Regions from separate parts of the Achromobacter deleyi genome, predicted to be linked through region 2. Evidence: predicted binding sites of a transcription regulator. Region 2 holds the regulator's gene; each other region holds the start of a gene.
The links. The regulator FNR, encoded in region 2, switches genes on or off when oxygen is low (the NO sensors DNR and NnrR bind a similar motif). The targets are predictions, from matches to a motif close to TTGATNNNNATCAA.

Region 1 (6,575 bases), 2.1 Mb from region 2:
TGCTGCTGGGCGTGGAATTCTTCGGCGAGACCAGCAAGGGCGCGACGCGCTGGCTCAACCTGGGCGTGACCCGCATCCAGCCGTCCGAGATGATGAAGATCGCCGTGCCCATGATGCTGGCCTGGTACTTCCAGCGCCACGAGGGCGCGGTCCGCATCCGCGACTTCCTGGCCGCCGCCGCGATGCTGGCGGCCCCCTTCGGCCTGATCGTGCTGCAGCCCGACCTGGGCACCGCGCTGCTGGTGTTCGGCGCGGGCTTCTTCGTCATCTACTTCGCGGGCCTGTCGTTCAAGCTGCTGGTCCCGGTCATGCTGGCCGGCATCATCGCTATCGGCACGCTGGTCTATTACGAAGACCAGCTCTGCGAGCCCGACGTCAACTGGGTGGTGCTGCACGACTACCAGAAGCACCGCGTCTGCACGCTGCTCAATCCCAGCTCGGACCCGCTCGGCAAGGGCTTCCACACGATCCAGTCGATGATCGCGGTGGGCTCGGGCGGCGTCTACGGCAAGGGCTACATGAAGGGCACGCAGACGCACCTGGACTTCATCCCCGAACGCACCACCGACTTCATCTTCGCCGTCTACGCCGAGGAGTTCGGCCTGTACGGCGGCATCGCCATCCTGGTGCTGTACGGCCTGATGATGGCCCGCGGCCTGACCATCGCTTCGCGCGCATCATCGCAGTTCGGGCGGTTGCTGTCCGGGGCGTTGACGATGATGTTGTTCATTTACGTGTTCGTGAATGTGGGCATGGTGACGGGGATTCTGCCTGTCGTTGGCGTGCCATTGCCGTTCATGAGCTATGGGGGGACGGCCTTGTTCACCATGGGGATTGCGTTTGGGATCATGATGAGCATTAGTCGGCATCGGTCGGTTAAGAGCTGAGCTTTTTCTTCGTAGGCCGCCCGGGGCGGGCGGCGCACGGGTGGGCGCGCCTGCGATTGCGGTCCGGAGCGTTCGCTCCGGACTGCCCCATACTCAACCTCGTACGCCTTCGGCTCCCTACGGTTTCCGTCGGGCGCATCTGACGGCGCGCCCACCCGTGCGCCGCCCGCCCCGGGCTACCGCTGTCGAGAAATGTGGCGCTGCTGCAGCGTGGGGTCAGGAGAGAGTCTTGCGTTGCTCGCCGATGACGGCCGCGCGGGCGGCCATCATCGGCATACATGGTGTCTGGCGTCGGGGCGGGGTTCGCTGCGCGTGGGTGACGAGTGGGGTGCTGATAATTCCGCATGGTCAGGGGAGGGGCGGTGGTGGTCGGCGCGGCGTAGAACGTATTGCGTGTGACGGACCTCTCGCGCCGACCACGCCGATGAACATCACAGGTCCCCTCACCAGCGGCTCCGCCGCCACCCCCTCGACGTCCCCACATCGCGCGTAAGCCCAAAAAGGCCGCCCGCGCGGCCGCTTTGGGCGGGCCCCGCAAGATCCTCTTCTCCCCCCAGTCGCTGGCAAAAACGCCAAGCACACAATTCGTCCCTGCGATATTGAACCCGAGACGACGTGAGCCCGTTGCGTTGGCGGTCGGGGGGGGGCGGGGCGTGTAGATGCGCCCGAGGGAAACCGTAGGGAGCCGAAGGCGTACGAGGTTGACAACGGGGCAGTCCGGAGCGAAGGCTCCGGACCGCAATCGTAGCCCCGCCACCCCCGACCGCCAACGCAACGGGCGGCTCAAGAACCCCTGAGCCGCCCGCAAAAACACCCGTAAACACAAACCCTCAAGGCAACGCTTCAGGCACCCCAAGGTCCGCGGCCAGCTTCTTCAATCCATCCCAGATTGGGGGCGCGAATTCCAGCGACTCCGCGTTCAGCTCGCGGTTGCGGGCTTCGTACTCGCCCGGATACTGGACGCCGTCCACGCCCGGTTGCGGCGGGCAGGCATGCAGGTAGTCGATGAACGCGCCCACTTCCATCGAGCGCCAGTCCGTATTGAAGTCCACCTGCGGATCCAGCAGCAGCGCGAACATGTTGTTCGTCGCCACGCCGTTGCGCGGATGTTCCGGCTGGATCGTGCCGCCGCCGGACAGCACGCCTGCCAGCAGCTCGGCCACCAGGCCCATCGCGTAACCCTTGTGGCCGCCGAACGGCAGCAGCGCGCCGGGGGGATCGGCGAACAGCGCGCCCGGGTCCGTGGTCGGATTGCCTTGCGCGTCGATCAGCGATCCCGGGGGCGCCTGTTCGCCCTTGGCCGCCAGCACGCGGGCCTTGTTCACCGCGATCGAGCTGGTCGCCATGTCGACGATGAACGGCGGGCGGCCACCCGGCAGCGGGCCGGCGAAGCACAGCGGATTGGTCGTCAGGCAGGCGCGCGCGCCGCCGAACGGCGCCACCGTGGGCGCGCGGTTGATCACGTTGGTGAAGGCCAGCAGGATCAGGCCCTTGGCCGCCACCATCTCGCCATAGTGGCCCATGCGGCCCAGGTGATGGCTGCGGCGCAGCGTCAGGATGCACTGGCCGTGCGCCTGCGTGCGTTCGATGGCCTCCTCGATCACGACTTTGCCGACGTACTGGCCCAGGCCGTTGTGGCCGTCGTAGGCCAGCATGGCGCCGCGGTCGTTGAGCAGCTCGGGACGGCCGTCGGTCTGCGCCAGGCCTTCGCTCAGCACGCGCCGGTAGTTCGTGAGGATCGACAGGCCGTGGCTGGTGTAGCCGACCCGGTCGGACTCCACCAGGTGCTCGGCCACGTCGCGGGCGATGTCCTCGGGCACGCCTTGCGCCATCAGCACGCGGCGGCCGTATTCATTGGCTTGGGCAATGGAGATTTTCATGATGCGATCTCCTTACAGCCAGCCGAGCCAGCGCCAGTAGGTCATGCCCATCAGCATCATCAGCGCGTAGCCGATGATGGTGACCAGGATGCCGACCTTGGCGAACTGCTTGGCGTTGAAGGTTTCGGTGCCCAGGCACACCATGTTCTGCGGCGCGTTGATCGGCAGGATGAAGCCGTAGCTCACCACGAAGCCCAGCAGCATGGTCATGCCCAGGCGGCTGAAGTCGCCCGGCAGCGTGGCCAGCACCGAGATCAGGATCGGCAGCATCGCCGAGGTCAGCGCGGTGGCGCTGGCGAACCCCAGGTGGATGATGATCAGGAAGGCCGACAGGATCGCGAAGATCGCCAGCGGGCCGAGATGGTCGAGACCGGTATGCGCCACCACCTGGTTGCCCAGCCATTGGCCGGCCTGCGTGGTCAGCAGCGCGGTGCCCAGGCTGATGCCGACGCCGAACACGATCACGGTGCCCCATGGGATGCGCGATTGCACGTCTTTCCAGGTCATCACGCCAAAGCGCGGCAGCAGCAGCAGGACCAGGCCGAAGTAGGTGGTCGAGGTGGTGTCGAACTTGTGCAGCTTGCCTTCGGTCGACCAGAACAGCAGCAGCATGACCGACACGGCCATCAGGCGCTTTTGCGCGCCCGTCATGGGGCCCAGTTCAAGCAGCGATTTCTCGACGGCTTCCTTGCCCCCGGCGATGCTGTCGCTTTCCGGCGGCAGCAGCTTGAGCACGATGATGATCAGCACGGCCGACATGATCAGCGACCACGGGGCGCCGGCGATCAGCCAGTCCGACCAGGCCACGCGCTGGCCCAGCATCTTTTCCATGAAGCCGACCGTCAGCAGGTTCTGCGCGGCGGCGGTCTGGATGCCGACGTTCCAGATGCTGGTGGCCTGCGCCACGATGATCATGATGCCGGCGGCGATGTTCGAGCGCTTGTCCACGCCGAAGGCCGCGATCACGCCCATCATGATGGGCACCACGGCGGCGCTGCGGGCGGTGGCGCTGGGCACCACCAGGCTCAGCACGATGGTCACTGCGATACATCCGATCAGGATGCGGCGCGTGCTGGTGCCGACCTTGGACAGCGTCACCAGCGCGATGCGCCGGTCCAGTCCGGTGAAGGTCATGGCCGCGGCGATGAACAGCGCGCCGGTGACCAGCGCCAGCGCCGAGTTGGCGAAGCCGGTCAGCGCCATGCTGATGGCGGCGGAGGTGCCGTACAGCACCTGCGGATCCTTCACGGTGGGCGCGGTGCCCAGCAGGAAGGCCATCAGCGTCGTGATCATGATCGCGCTGGCTTCGTAGGACACGGCTTCCGTGATCCACACCACCACCGCGAATGCGAGGATCGCCAACATGCGATGGCCGGCGACGGGCAGGTCGGCCGGCAGGGGCATCATCAGCACGCCGATCATGACGAGGAAACCGGCGACCAGGCCGATCGGAATTTTGGCTTTCTTGGGGGCTTGCGAGGCAGGGACAGCGGTTTCCGCAGTCATATCCATCTCCGGTTGAGGTCAAACTGACGGCACCTCGTCACAGCCCTGGGCTGGATCAAAACGAAGTGCCGACGCTACAGAATGATCGTGACGGCATTAAGGAAAACCCGTATTGATGCATATCAACTCGAGGGACAATCGTGCTTGTCGGAAAACCGATCCGGAGATTATGCTCGTCCGCCCGCGAAAATCGCAACCCTGCGAATGTTGCATAAAAACAAACAAATAACGGAACAACAGTCGTGCAGGACAGTTAATTCGTTCGTGTTATGGCGCGAATGGGTCAGCCCAGCGCCAGGCGCAATTGTTCGTCCAGGTGCAGCGTGGGCGCCACGCGCCAGCCGCTCTGGGCATAGCGCAGCCACCGTCCCAGCACCAGGTGCGTCAGCAGGCTGGCGTGCGCGGCCACGTTGGCCTCGGGCGGCAGGCCGCCATCGGTGACGGCGATGCGCAGCGATTGCTTCAACGACGCCTCGATGCGGTCGTTGATGTGGTTGATCCGTTCTTGCAGGCGGTTGTCCTCGGTGACCAGGGCGTCGCCGGTCAGCACCCGCGTCATGCCCTTGTTGCGTTCCGAGAACGTCAGCAGCATCGACACCGTCTGGTGCGCCTGCGACAGGCCATAGGGTTCGGCGATCGCGATCTGGTTCACCAGCGTGAAGATGCTGGTCTCGATGAACTCGATCAGCCCCTCGAACATCTGCGCCTTGCTGGCGAAATGTCGGTAGAGCGCGGCTTCCGAGACCGCCAGGCGGGCGGCCAGCGCCGCCGTGGTGATGCGCGAGGCGTGCGGCTGCTCCAGCATCTCGGCCAGGGTCTGCAGAATCTGGGTCTTGCGCTCGCCGGGTTTGCTCGCCATGGACGGGTCTGGTGGTACGCAGGCAGGGGTGGGGGAGGGAGCGCTAGCCCCGCAGGGGGCGCCGGCGCAGCAGCAGATCACTGACGCAGTTTACCCGCAAGTCGACATACGACGGCCGCTGCGCGCGACCGCGCGAAAAGGGCGTGCCGGGATGGAATACGTGCACCGTGCGCAGTCCGGCGCGACGGGCGCCGCGCAAGTTGGCGAGCGTGTCTTCGACCAGCACCGCCTGGCGCGCCGGCACGCCTTCGCGCGCCAGCACGTAGCGCAGCAGGGCAGGCGAAGGCTTGGGACGGAACTCGCCGTGCAGCCGCATGTGCTCGATGGCCCACAGGCTGTCGAACTGGCGCAGGATGCCCAACCGCCGCAGCACGGCGCGCGCGTAATGCAGCGGCGCGTTGGTCAGCAGCACCTTGCGGCCGGGCAGCTGCCGCAGCTTGTAGGCCAGCGCCTTCTCGGCGCGCACCAGCGGGTCGACGTCGAAGTCGTGGCTGCGGTGCAGGAAGGCGTGCGGGTCGACGCCATGGTTGCGGACCATGCCGATCATCGTCGCGCCGTAGCGCTGCCAGTACTGCTTGCGCACCGCGTTGGCGGTATCGACGTCGACGTCCAGCGCCTCGGCCACGGCCATGGTCATGCCGTGGTCGATCCGCGGAAAGATGGCGTGGGAGGTGTCGTGGAGCGTGTTGTCCAGATCAAACAACCACAGGCGCCCGGGGGCGCCTGTGGCGGTGCGGCGCGAGCGGCGCTGGCGCACCGCCGGCCGCAGCAGGGTGCGCAGCGCTCGCATCAGTGCGAGCTGATCATCGTGCCAACGCCTTGGTCGGTCAGGATTTCCAGCAGCAGGCAGTGCGGCACGCGGCCGTCGACGATGTGCACCGAGTTGACGCCGTTCTTGGCGGCATCCAGCGCGGACGAGATCTTGGGCAGCATGCCGCCCGAGATGGTGCCGTCGGCGAACAGCTCGTCGATGGTCTGGGCCGACAGGCTGCGCAGCAGCTTGCCCGCCTTGTCCAGCACGCCCGGGGTGTTGGTCAGCATCAGCAGCTTTTCGGCGCCCAGCACTTCGGCCATCTTGCCGGCGACGACGTCGGCGTTGATGTTGTAGGCGGTGCCGTCTTCACCGTAGCCAATGGGCGAGATGACCGGAATGAACTGGTCGTCCTGCAAGGCCTTGACCACCGCCGGCTCGACCAGCGTGATGTCGCCGACGAAGCCGATGTCGATCGGTTCGGCGGGATTTTCCTTGTTGGCCATCAGCTTCTTCTGGGCCTGGATCAGTCCGCCGTCCTTGCCGGTCAGGCCCACGGCCTTGCCGCCGACCTCGTTGATCATCATGACGATGTCCTGCTGGACCTGGCCGCCCAGCACCCATTCGACCACTTCCATGGTCTCGGCGTCGGTGACGCGCATGCCCTGGATGAAGGTGCCCTGCTTGCCGAT
Region 2 (6,575 bases):
CGGACGCGACGGATCCGCCAGGCCCGCGCGCGAACGGCGGATGGCATCGGCCACCAGGCGCACGGCCTCGTCCTGGCCGACCACGCGCTTGTGCAGGTATTCCTCCATGTGCAAGAGCTTTTCGCGTTCGCCCTGCATCATCTTGGACACCGGGATGCCGGTGGCGCGCGACACGACCTCGGCGATTTCCTCGGCGCCGACACGGGTGCGCAACAGACGCGGCCGGCCCTCGCCGCCCTCGGCCTCCTCGGCCGCCTGCGCCGCGCCCACTTCGGCGGCCTTCAGGCGCGCTTCCAGGTCGGGCAGCTTGCCGTACTGCAGCTCGGCCAGCTTGTCGAACTGGCCCTTACGCTGCAGCTCGGCCATCTCGGCGCGCACGCTGTCGATTTCTTCCTTGATGGCCTGGGTGCCCTGCACCGCGGCCTTCTCGGCCTTCCAGATTTCCTCGAAGTCGTTGTACTCGCGTTGCAGCTTCTCGAGCTCGTCCTCGATCACGCCCAGGCGGCGCTTGGAGGCGTCGTCGGTTTCCTTCTTGACGGCCTCGCGCTCGATCTTGAGCTGGATGATGCGGCGGTCGAGCTTGTCCATCACTTCCGGCTTGGAATCGATTTCCATGCGGATGCGGGCGCCGGCCTCGTCGATCAGGTCGATGGCCTTGTCGGGCAGGAAGCGGTCGGTGATGTAGCGGTGCGAGAGTTCGGCCGCGGCCACGATGGCCGGGTCGGTGATCTCGACGCCGTGGTGGATTTCATAGCGTTCCTGCAGGCCGCGCAGGATGGCGATGGTGGACTCGACATCCGGTTCGTCGACCAGCACCTTCTGGAAGCGGCGTTCGAGCGCGGCGTCCTTTTCGATGTACTTGCGGTATTCGTCCAGCGTGGTGGCGCCGATGCAATGCAGCTCGCCGCGCGCCAGCGCCGGCTTGAGCATGTTGCCTGCGTCCATCGCGCCTTCGGCCTTGCCGGCGCCGACCATGGTGTGCAGCTCGTCGATGAAGACGATGTTGCTGCCGTCGTCCTGCGACAGTTCCTTGAGCACGGCCTTCAGGCGCTCTTCGAATTCGCCGCGGAACTTGGCGCCGGCCAGCAGCGCGGCCAAGTCGAGCGACAGCACGCGCTTGCCGCGCAGGGTCTCGGGCACTTCGTCGTTGACGATGCGCTGCGCCAGGCCTTCGACGATGGCGGTCTTGCCCACGCCGGGTTCGCCGATCAAGACCGGGTTGTTCTTGGTGCGGCGTTGCAGGATCTGGATGGTGCGGCGGATTTCGTCGTCGCGGCCGATCACCGGATCGAGCTTGCCCTGGCGGGCGCGCTCGGTCAGGTCCATGGTGTACTTGGACAAGGCCTCGCGGTTGGATTCGCCTTCGGCGCCGGATACGTTTTCACCGCCGCGCACGGCGTCGATGGCGGCCTCGAGGGCCTTTTTCTGCAGGCCCGCTTCGCGCAGGATGCGGCCGGCCTCGCCCTTGTCGTCGGCCAGGGCCAGCAGGAACAGCTCGCTGGCGATGTAGGTGTCGCCGCGACGCGCGGCTTCCTTGTCGGTGCGGGTCAGCACGCCCTGCAGGTCGCGGCCGACCTGGACGTTGTCGTCGCCCTGCACCTGGGGCAGCGCCTTGAGCGCGGCGTCCAGGGCCGGCTGCAGCCGGTTGACGGCCACGCCGGCGCGCGCCAGCAGGCTGCCGGCGCCGCTATCGGCGTCGGACAGCAACGCCGACAGCACGTGGACGGGCTCGATGTAGGGATGATCGTTGCGGGCGGCCAGACTCTGAGCGTCGGCCAGGGCTTGCTGGAACTTGGTAGTCAGTTTGTCGAATCGCATAATGGTCGTTGTGGCTTGTTGGTGAGCCTGACCGATACGCGCCGGCGGGCTCGATGACCTGAATATGCGGCCGGATGCGAGTATTTCAATACCTCGCCGGCCTCATGGCTTTATGTCCTTGGACACATCCGCGTGCAGCAACAATCTGAACTATGAGCATATACGTTTTTGTCTACGGCACGCTACGCGCGGGCGAAATCAACGACCTGGCGCAGGCCGCCACCCGCCGCGGCCTGCCGCCGGCCCGCCATGTGGGCGCGGCCACCGTGCCCAGCATGCTGGTGGATTTCGGCGACTGGCCCGGATTGCTCCCGGTGGCCGACGGCCGGCGGGTGCTGGGCGACATCTACGAGGTCGACCCGGCCCTGGTCGCCCTGATGGATGAGATCGAGGAATACGCGCCCGGGCGGCCCGGCTGCTTCGTGCGCCGGCCGGTGCTGGCCCGGCCGCTGGCGCCCGGCGCCGCCCCGGTGGCCTGCGAGTATTACCCCATCGACCCGGCCTGGCGCGGGACGGCGGCGGACATCGACGGCGACGACTGGGTCGCCTACCGCCAGGCCCGTCCGGCCCGGATGCCGCCGTAGGAATGCGCTGCAAAACGCTCCGTAAGACACCCGTAGTAACAACGGACTACAATGGAGACCTGTCTTCACGCTTTAAGCCCCTCCAGGCTACCCGCCGGGTGCGGGCACTATAAAGGTCATCGTATGCAAAAACGGGTTCCCGTTGCCCCTGATGCCGCCCACTGTTCCACGTGTATGTTGGGCCACGTGTGTGTCCCGGTCGGGATGGCAGCCGCCGAAGTAGAAAAGCTGGACGAACTGGTGAAAGAGCGCGTGCGCCTCGAAAAGGGCAAGACGCTGTATTCGCTGGATCACCCCCTGGACGCCGTCTACGGCGTGCGCTTCGGCAGCCTGAAAACGCAGCTCGAAGACGCCACCGGCCAGATCCAGATCACCGGCTTCCACCTGCCCGGCGAGATCGTCGGCATGGACGGCATGCTCGAGGGCAAGCATGTCTCGGCCGCCGTCGCCCTGGAAGACTCCGAAGTCTGCGTGATCCGCCTGAACGAAGTCGACCGCGTGGCCACCCACCTGCCCTCGCTGCAGCAGCAGTTCCGCCGCCTGATGAGCCGCGAGATCACGCGCTCGCACCAGATGCTGGCGTCGCTGGGCTCGATGCGTTCCGAACAGCGCCTGGCCGCGTTCCTGCTCAACCTGTCGCAACGCTATGCGTCGCTCGGCTACTCGTCGACCGAATTCGTGCTGCGCATGAGCCGCGAGGAAATCGGCAACTATCTCGGCCTGACGCTGGAAACGGTCAGCCGGCTGTTCTCGCGCTTCGCGCGCGACGGCCTGATCCGCATCAACCAGCGCGAAGTCCGCATCCTGGACCAACCCGCGCTCAAGCAACTGCTGGGCCACGAGGGCTGCTGACGCCCGCCCGCGCCATGCGCCGCACAGCCGTAGCCGGCGCCGCGCAGCCCCACCCGGCGCCGCGTCCGCCGCATTCGCGCCGGGCCTGGAGCGCGGCGGCGCTGGCCCTGGCGGCCCTTCTGCCCCTGGCGGCGCGCGCGCAGACGCCGCTGCCCGATCCCTACGATTACGATGAACCCGCGCCCGCCCCCAAGCGGGTGGTGATTCCGCGCTGGCAGACGCTCGAACTGGGCAAGCCCGGCCACCGCTACAAGGTACCGGTCTATGCTAACCGGAACCTGGCGCGCGGCGACCTGCGCGATATCAAGCAAATCGTGATCGTGTTCCATGGGGTCAAGCGCAACGCCGACGCCTATTACGAAACCGTCGCCACGGTGCTGGCGGCCAACCCGGCCCGCGCCAACGACACCCTGATCCTGGCGCCGCGCTTCGTCGGCGTGATCGACTCGGGCTACGCCGGCATGGCGGCCTGGCGCAAGTCCAGCTGGGAAGACGGCGAGGACAGCGTGCAGGCCAATGGCCGGCCGGCGCCGGTCAGCTCGTTCCAGGTGATCGACGACCTGCTGCGCAGCCTGGACGACCGCAAGCGCCTGCCGACCCTGGCCAGCATCGTGCTGGCCGGCCACTCCGGCGGCGCCCAGCTGGTGCAACGCTATGCCGTGCTGAACCAGATCGATGGCCCGCTGCGCCGCGACGGCATCGCCGTGCGCTACGTGGTGGCCAATCCCTCGTCCTACCTGTACCTGACCAAGGAACGCCCGCGTCCCGACGGCAAGGGCTACGCGCCCTACGAGCGCGGCATCTGCCCCACCTACAACCAGTACAAGTACGGCACCGACAAGCTGCCCCCGTTCGCGCAGGAAACCGACGACACGCGCCTGTTCATCCGCTACGCGGCGCGCGACGTCACTTACCTGCTGGGCGGCGCCGACAACAATCCCGAACACCGCCTGCTGGACAAGACCTGCGGCGCCGAGGCCCAGGGCGCCACCCGGCTGGCGCGCGGCACCGCCTACCTGCAATACGAACGCATCGTCGCCGCGCGCGGCAACCGGCCGGTGACGCTGCACCGCGCCGGCTTCGAAGTGACCGGCGTCGGCCACGAGAACAAGGGCATGTTCGGTTCGGTCTGCGGCGCGCGCGCGCTGCTGGGCGAGAACGCCCTGGCGCCCGCCGGCGCGGCCGCCTGCACGGTGATCGAGCCGCCGCGCAAGTAGCGCGGCGGTTATTGACATCAAGCTGAACAAATATCCCGGACACGCGCAGGGGTGCATTTTCGCGCCGGCAGGCGCAAGATAGGCGGGTACCGTCTCCGTGGAAGACAGATATGAGCCAAGCGTATCTCGACATGCCCGACGCCAAACGCCGCATCAAGGCGATCTTCGTCGGCTCCATGGGCAACCTGGTCGAATGGTATGACTTCTACGCCTATACCGCCTTCGCCCTGTACTTCGCCCCCGCCTTCTTCCCCTCGCACGACCCGGTCGTGCAGCAGCTGAACGCCGCCACGCTGTTCGCCGCCGGCTTCATCGTGCGGCCGCTGGGCGGCTGGCTGTTCGGCCACCTGGCCGACCGCCACGGGCGACGATTGTCCCTGATGGTCTCGGTCGGCATGATGTGCGTCGGCTCGCTGATCATCGCGGTCACGCCCACCTACGCATCCATCGGGCTGGCGGCGCCGGCGCTGCTGGCGCTGGCCCGGGTCATCGAGGGCCTGAGCCTGGGCGGCGAATACGGCGCCAGCGCCACCTACCTCACCGAGATCGCCGACCCGGACCACCGCGGCTTCTATTCCAGCTTCCAGTACGTCACGCTGATCGGCGGCCAGCTGTGCGCCATCCTGGTGCTGCTGTTGCTGCAGAACGTGTTCCTGACGCACGAGCAGTTGGTGGAATGGGGCTGGCGCATTCCGTTCGTGATCGGCGCCATGCTGGCCGTCATCACCGCCCTCATGCGGCGCGACATGCCCGAGACCGATTCCTACAAGCAGGCCAGCCAGAGCAAGCCCAAGACCAGCTCGCTGCGCGGCCTGCTGCGCTATCCGCGCGAGGTCGCGATCGTGGTCGGCCTGACGGCCGGCGGCACGGCGGCGTTCTACACCTTCACCACCTACATGCAGACCTTCGTGCGGCAGACCGCCGGGTTCTCCGACATCGTCACCACCTACGTGATCGCCGCGTCGCTGATCTTCGCGCTGATCCTGCAGCCGCTGTACGGCGCGCTGTCCGACAAGATCGGGCGCAAGCCGCTGCTGGTGTTCTTCGGCATCGCCGGCGCGCTACTCACCGTGCCGCTGCTGATGACGCTGTCGCACACGCGCTCGCCATTCATCGCCTTCCTGCTGATCTGCGCGGCCTGGATCTTCACCGCCGGCTACACCTCGATCAACGCGGTGGTGAAGGCCGAGCTGTTCCCCACCAACATCCGCGCCACCGGCGTGGCGGTGCCGTACGCCATCACCGTGTCGATCTTCGGCGGCACGGCGCCGGCCATCGCGCTGTGGTTCAAGCAGCAAGGCCACGAAGAGTGGTTCTACTACTACCTGGCGGGCGTGATCTTCATTTCGCTGCTGGTGTACGCGACCATGCGCGACACCAAGCATCAGTCGGCCATGCACCGGCACGATTGACGCCGCCTGCGCGGCGCATGGCCGGCGCGCGCCCTTGCGTCAGCCCGGCTGATGCGCGTTGACCGCGTCCAGCACGCGGGCCGAGTACACCATCGCCGCGCCAGCGTTCAAGGCCACCGCCACGCCCAGCGCCTCGCCGATTTCCTCGCGGCTGGCGCCGTGCTTGAGCGCCTGCGCCGAATGCACGGTGATGCAGCCGTCGCAGCGGGTCGTCACCGCCACCGCCAACGCGATCAGCTCGCGCGTCTTGGCATCCAGGTGCGCGGTCTTGGCGCCGGCGGCCGACAGCGCCTGGTAGCCCTTGAGCGTGTCGGGCGTCAGCGCGCCCAGCTCGCCGATGCGGCCCATCAGTTCCTTTTGGTAGTTCACCCAATCCAGCATGTCCTGCTCCTGAAAAAAACGGCGAGGCTGGATGCCTGACGCCATGGAAGCAGTATGCGCCGCCGTACGGCAATTATTTAGCTGGAAAATAGCGGTTATATGCTGATTCGTATCAACCAAGGATCCGACGCGTGGCGCGTGGGACGGCCGGCAAACCGGCGACCTGGCCTAGCGGCGCGCGCCGGTCAGCGGCCGGGGCGGCGCCGGCGCCGCGGGCTCGAGGGGCGCGGCCTGCAGCGACTGGACTTCCAGCGGCGAACGGGCCTGGGCCACGCAGGGCAGGATCCAGCCCTCTTCCTTTTCATCGCGCG
Region 3 (6,575 bases), 480 kb from region 2:
AAGAAGATGCCCACCAGCACGATCAGCGCCACCGTCAGGATCGCCACCTGCGCGGCCTTGCCGTGCCAGATCTGCTGCCACAGCGCGGGCGGGGCGGCGTCCTCGGCCGCCGCTGCGGGGGCCGGCGCCGAGGCGGCCGGCGTGGCGCCGGGCGCGGCGCGGGTGTAGCGGTCGGGCAGGGCGTACGGCAGGTCGAACGTGACGAAGGCCTTGTCCGACACGCTCAGCACGCGTTGCACCATCAATTGCAGCCGCCACGGTTTGACCGGATCGAACGCGGCGTCCTCCGGCACCACGAACAGCGCCACTTCGCGCAGGGCCGGCGCGCCCTGCGCGGCGACGTCGGCCAGGCGCTGGTGATTGCGGTCGCGGAAGCGGAAGCTGCCTTCGTCCTGGATGATCTCGATGCGGTCGAAGATGCCGCCGCGCACGTAGCCCGAACCCTTGAACGAATAGGCGCCGTTGCCCGCCACCAGGATGGCCTGCTGGCCGGGCTTCAAGCGCTCCTTCAGGCGCTGCCATTCCGCGTCGCCAAGCAGGCTGCGGCCAATGGACGGCACGCTGGCCAGCGCCACGTACAGGTCGATGAAGACGTCGTCGTCGGCCGCTTCCTGGCCGCGTTCGGCCGCGTCCTGGCGGCCCGATTCGCGGAACACGCGGTTGACGTCCGCGGGCGCCAGCCGCAGGTTGCGCACCGCGCCGGCGTCGAGCAGGGCCTGCCAGGATTCGACCGCGTCGCGTGTGTCGTCGATCCGCCGCGCGGGCGCGGCCGCCGTGGCGGCGGGCGCGGCGCTGGCGGCGCCGGCGCCATCCACGCCGTAGGCGCGCGCCACCGCGATGGCCGAGCGCGTGATGCTGTCGCCGATCACCATGAGGGTGACGGTGGCGCCGCTGATGATGTCCACCGGCGGCGGCGCGCCGTGGCGCGGCGGGCTGTCGATGAAGTTCAGGCCGACGTAGCCCTGGATGAAGTGATCGACCTTGGCTTGCGGAATGCCGATCAGCACGATGGGCTCGTGATGTTCCACCAGCCGGGCGCCGACGATGCGGCCGTTGTCCGCCAGTCCCACCAGCACGTCGATGGGCTTGCTGGAATAGCCGCGGGTGTTGACCACGTCGGAGGTCAGGTAGAGGCGTCCCACGGCGCGTTCGCCGGCATAGACGCGCGCGGTCATGGGCTTGCCCTCGGGCGGGCCGATGCGGTCGGCGCCGGGGAAGAGGTCGGCGATGGAAACGGTCTTCAGGAAGTCGGGCAGCCGTTGCGCCTGGGCGGCGGTGGCGGCCAATGCACAGCACAACAGCAAGAGGGAGAGGAAGACCCGGACGGCAAGCGGGGATCCGCGCTGGACTCCCCGATGCGGCTCGTGCCGTGCGCCGCGATGGGCCCCGCCGCTTGTCGCACCACTTGTCGCGCCATTTTCCCCGCTACGTGCCTTGCCACCTGCCCCGCCACGTGCCCCGTGATGTGCCGCCAGACTGCCGCGCATGCTTCGACTCTTTGTTGGTGTTGGTTTGCAGCCATCCTACGAATCGGTGCCACGGCGCACGTTGCGGTTTGTCAATTTGCCATGCGTAATCAGTAATAGCCCTATTGACCGTAGGGATGTGCGCAGGTAAGCGCGCTTCACTTGATGCGCATCAAGCGGCTTGCCGGGGGGCCCTCCTAGACTGGTGCGCGGTGGCGTTGCGGGCGGAGTCCGGCAGCGCGCAGATACACCGTTCAGTCATCGGAGAAGATTCAATGCTTGCCAAAACCACCCTGGCCATCCTGCTGTCGGCCGCCAGCCTGCCCGCGCTTGCCGCGCAATGCGAAGCCACCGTCGAAAGCAACGACGCCATGCAGTACAACGTCAAGGAAATCGTCGTCGACAAGAGCTGCAAGCAGTTCACCGTGCACCTGAAGCACGTCGGCAAGATGGCCAAGGTCGCCATGGGCCACAACCTGGTGCTGACCAAGGACGCCGACAAGCAGGGCGTCGCCACCGACGGCATGGGCGCCGGCCTGGCGCAGGACTACGTCAAGGCGGGCGACACCCGCGTCATCGCCCACACCAAGGTCATCGGCGGCGGCGAATCCGATTCGGTCACGTTCGACGTGTCCAAGATCGCCGCGGGCGAGAACTACGCCTACTTCTGCTCGTTCCCCGGGCACTGGGCCATGATGAAGGGCACGCTCAAGCTGGGCGGTTGAGTCCGTCCCGGCACGAGCGCGAAGCGAACCGGCGGCCGACGCCGGTTTTTTTTGGGCGTCGGCATGGCGCCCGCTTGTGCCACGGAGAAGGATCAGAGTTGCGTGGGGTTGGGGGCATCGCCGTACACCTCGACCGGATCGAACACCTTCTTGCTTTCGGTGAACGCCAGTGGCCCGGCCGCGTCCTGCCCGTGGGGCACGACGCGGTAGAAGCAGGAGCGATAGCCGACGTGGCAACTCGCGCCGCCGTCGATGTCCACCCGCAGCCAGATCGCGTCCTGGTCGTCGTCCACGCGGATCTCGCGGACCTGCTGAATCAGTCCGCTGGTCGCGCCCTTGTGCCAGAGCGCTTGCCGCGAGCGGCTCCAGTAATGCGCCTGGCCGGTCCGGATGGTCTGCCCCAGCGCTTCGCGGTTCATGTAGCCCAGCATCAGCACCTCGCCGCTGCCGGCATCGGTGGTGACGCAGGCGATCAGGCCGCGTTCATCGAACTTCGGCGCCAGCGCCCGGCCTTCTTCCACCTGTTCGATGGACAGACGCGGCGCGAACAAGGCGTTGCGGGGTGGCGTGGTTTCTTGGCGCATGGGACACACTCTTTCAGGAATCGAGGGAGGGGGAGGCCGGCGTGGCTTCCAGGAACCGCAGCGGCTGTCCCGGCGGGGCGGCATCGGCCAAGGCCTCGTCGCGCACGACGGCATGGCCGCGCACGACGGTGTGAATGGGCCAGCCCGTGACGCGCAGGCCGTCGTACGGCGTCCAGCCGCTGACGCTGGCGATCCAGTCGTTGCGGATGGTTCGGCATGCCTGCAGGTCGACGATGCTGAAATCGGCGTCATAGCCCAGTGCGATGCGGCCCTTGCCTTCGAGGCCGAACAGGCGCGCCGGGCCGGCGCTGGTCAGGTCCGCCAGGCGCGGCAGGCTCAGGCGGCCGGCATGCACGTGGTCGAGCATCAGCGGCAGCAGGGTCTGCACGCCGGTCATGCCGCTGGGAGATTGCGGATAGCGCCTGGCCTTCTCTTCCAGAGTGTGCGGCGCGTGGTCGCTGCCGATGACATCGACCACGCCGTCGCGAATGCCTTGCCACAGCGCATCCTGGTGGCGCGGCTCGCGGACCGGCGGATTCATCTGCGCGAGGCTGCCCAGTCGTTCGTAGCAGTCGGGCGCGTGCAACGTCAGGTGATGCGGCGTGACTTCGACGCTGACGCGTCGCTTGTGCTCGGCCAGGAAAGCGATTTCCTCGGCGCTGGAGACGTGCAATACATGCAGCCGCCGGTGGGCTTCAGCCGCCAACCGCACGATGCGCCGCGTCGCGATCAGCGCGCTTTCGACGTCGCGCCAGTGGGGATGCAGGCGGACGTCGCCGCTGGGCAGCACGATCGATTTGCGCTCGCGCAGCCGGGCCTCGTCCTCGGCGTGCACGGCCATGCGGCGGCGGCCGTGGCGCAGGATGCGGCGCAGCACCTCGGTGTCATCGGCCAGCAGATCGCCGAATGAACTGCCCATGAAGACCTTGACGCCGGCGCAGCCGGGCAGGTTTTCCAGCTCGGCCAGCCGCTCGGCATTGACGGCGGAGCCGCCGATGTAGAACGCATGGTCGCACCAGGCGCGACCGCGCGCCGCGTCGAGCTTGGCCTGCAAGTCGGCGGCCGTGAGCGTCAGCGGGCTGGTGTTCGGCATCTCGAAAATGCCGGTCACGCCGCCCAGCACCGCGCCGCGGGTGCCGGCTTCGAGGGTTTCCTTGTGGGTCAGGCCAGGTTCGCGGAAATGCACCTGGCTGTCGATGACGCCGGGCAGGACATGCAGGCCGGTGGCATCCAGCGTGGTGTCCGCGCGCCAGTCGTCCAGGCTGCCCAACGCCACCACGCGGCCGTCTCGCGCCGCGATGTCGACGGGCGCCATCGTGCCGCCGGGCAGCAGCACGGTGCCGCCGTGCACCAGCAGGTCGGCCTGCCGCCGGAAGGGTTGCTCGGCGCCGATCATGCGGGGGTTTCCTGGCGTGGCGTGACGGCGATGGACTTGGCGGGTGGCTGGGCAGTCATTCAGAACTCGTTCTGGATGTTCTTGTAGCCATGCACCAGCGCGTTGTTGGTGCGCGCCACGTCTTCGGAAAACTCGCTGGCCGCGGCGGGCACCTGGGGCAGCGACGCAAGATCGGTGTCCGGGCCGATGCGCTCGGTCGATCGCACGTAGAAGCCCGGTGGCAGGTGGACGCCGTCGACCACCGCGTTGTAGCGCACCACGCAGCCGTCCTCGACCGTACAGTTGAACAACACGCTGTTGAAGCCGATGAACACGCCATCGCCCACCGCGCAGGGGCCATGCACGATGGCGCGGTGCGCGATCGACGTGCGCTGGCCGATGCGCACGCGCGCGCCCGACTTGGAATGGATCACCACGCCGTCCTGGATGTTGGAGTGCGCGCCGATCACGATCGGGTCGATGTGGCCCTGCGCGTCCATCTCGTCGGCGCGGATGACGGCGTAGGGACCGATGAAGACGTTTTCCTCCACGACGACCAGGCCGCAGAGAATGGCGGTGGGGTCGACGAAGGCGCTGGGGTGGATCTGCGGCAGGTCGCCGCGCGGGTTCTTGCGGATCATGGGAGGTCTTGACGATGAGGAGGGCGCCGTTAAATGAAATGTTATAATATAACAATATCGATCGCAAGCGCCCGCTCGAAAAGCGCCGGAGATGAGGATGCAGGCCTCGCCCATCCGTCATCCGCACGACCCGTGTCACCGGCGTGTCACGCATTTTCCGGGTACGATTACCGGTCGTGTAACTTCTGGAGCTCCTGATGGAGTGGCTGCTGGACCCCGCTGCGTGGGTCGGCTTGCTTACCCTGGTCGTCCTTGAGATCGTCCTGGGAATCGATAACCTGATTTTCATCGCCATCCTGGCGGACAAGCTGCCGCCGTCGCAACGCGACCGCGCGCGCATCCTTGGCCTGAGCCTGGCGCTCGTCATGCGGCTTGGCCTGTTGTCGGTCATGTCGTGGCTGGTCACCCTGACCACCCCCCTGTTTTCGGTCGGACCGCTGTCGCCCTCGGGGCGCGACCTGATCCTCATGGCCGGCGGTTTCTTCCTGCTGTTCAAGGGCACCATGGAACTGCACGAGCGCCTGGAAGGCGGCCAGCACGGCGGCTCTTCCGGGCCGCGCGTGTACGCCAGCTTCTGGGTCATCGTGACGCAGATCGTGGTGCTGGACGCAGTGTTCTCGCTGGACTCGGTCATCACCGCGGTCGGCATGGTCGACCACCTGGCCATCATGATGATCGCCGTGGTCATCGCCATCGGCATCATGCTGCTGGCCTCCAAGCCGCTGACGCGCTTCGTCAATGCCCACCCGACGGTGGTGGTGCTGTGCCTGGGCTTCCTGCTCATGATCGGCTTCTCGCTGCTGGCGGAGGCCTTCGGCTTCAAGGTGCCCAAGGGCTACCTGTACGCCGCCATCGGCTTCTCGGTGGCGATCGAGGCCCTGAACCAGGTGGCGCGCCGCAACCTGCTCAAGCTGGACGCGCGTCGTCCCATGCGCGAACGCACCGCCTCGGCGGTGCTGCGCATGTTGGGCAAGCGCCCGCCGGCCGAAGAGCCCGACCTGCCCAGCGCCGACGGCCCCGCCATCCCGGCCTTCGGCGTGGAAGAGCGCAACATGGTCAGCGGCGTGCTGACGCTGGCCGAACGCTCGATCCGCTCGATCATGACGCCGCGCACCGACGTGTCGTGGATCAACATCGACGACGACCCCGACACCATCCGGCGCCAGATCACCGAGGCGCCGCACAGCTTCTTCCCGGTCTGCCGCGGCTCGCTCGACGAGGTGCTGGGCATCGCCCGCGCCAAGGACCTGGTGGCCGACCTCATCACCGAGGGCCGGGTGCGCCGCAACCGCCTGCGCGATCCGATCATCGTGCACGAGGCCATCGGCATCCTGCGCCTGATGGACACTCTCAAGCGCTCGCGCGGCCAGCTGGTGCTGGTGGCCGACGAGTTCGGCGCCATCGAGGGCCTGGTGACGCCGATCGACGTGTTCGAGGCCATCGCCGGTGAATTCCCCGACGAGGACGAACTGCCCGACATCGTCGCCGACGGCCGCAACATCTGGAAGATCGACGGCGCGGCCGACCTGCACCACGTCGAGCAGGTGCTGGAAACCGAAGGCCTGGTCGATGACGCGCAGGACTTCTCCACCTTGGCGGGCTACCTGCTGTCGCGCTTCGGCCACCTGCCCAAGCCGGGCGACGTCTGCGAATACGAGATCCACCACGACCATTTCCGCTTCGAAGTGCTGGAAATGGACGGCCGCCGCATTGCCCTGGTGCGCGTCGAGAAGCGCGCGCCGGAACCGCTCGACGAAGACGCGTCGCTGACCCATGACTAGCCT

Region 1: the regulator FNR is predicted to act here: its motif matches at 4,386-4,399, upstream of I6I07_RS08970 (DASS family sodium-coupled anion symporter).
Region 3: the regulator FNR is predicted to act here: its motif matches at 1,629-1,642, upstream of azu (azurin).

What each region holds. Positions count from the first base shown of each region.
Region 1 is NZ_CP065997.1:1,994,302-2,000,876, forward strand. It holds gene rodA (rod shape-determining protein RodA) at 1-887, shown strand, start outside; gene I6I07_RS08965 (Ldh family oxidoreductase) at 1,718-2,767, opposite strand; gene I6I07_RS08970 (DASS family sodium-coupled anion symporter) at 2,780-4,273, opposite strand; gene slmA (nucleoid occlusion factor SlmA) at 4,557-5,132, opposite strand; gene I6I07_RS08980 (pyrimidine 5'-nucleotidase) at 5,176-5,922, opposite strand; gene argB (acetylglutamate kinase) at 5,922-6,575, opposite strand, start outside.
Region 2 is NZ_CP065997.1:4,090,774-4,097,348, reverse strand. It holds gene clpB (ATP-dependent chaperone ClpB) at 1-1,818, opposite strand, end outside; gene I6I07_RS18625 (gamma-glutamylcyclotransferase family protein) at 1,971-2,402, shown strand; gene fnr (fumarate/nitrate reduction transcriptional regulator Fnr) at 2,526-3,254, shown strand; gene I6I07_RS18615 (hypothetical protein) at 3,269-4,471, shown strand; gene I6I07_RS18610 (MFS transporter) at 4,582-5,883, shown strand; gene I6I07_RS18605 (carboxymuconolactone decarboxylase family protein) at 5,923-6,264, opposite strand; gene I6I07_RS18600 (2Fe-2S iron-sulfur cluster-binding protein) at 6,433-6,575, opposite strand, start outside.
Region 3 is NZ_CP065997.1:3,609,355-3,615,929, forward strand. It holds gene I6I07_RS16600 (NosR/NirI family protein) at 1-1,286, opposite strand, end outside; gene azu (azurin) at 1,742-2,191, shown strand; gene hisI (phosphoribosyl-AMP cyclohydrolase) at 2,284-2,775, opposite strand; gene I6I07_RS16615 (dihydroorotase) at 2,789-4,171, opposite strand; gene I6I07_RS16620 (carbonate dehydratase) at 4,231-4,791, opposite strand; gene I6I07_RS16625 (TerC family protein) at 4,989-6,572, shown strand.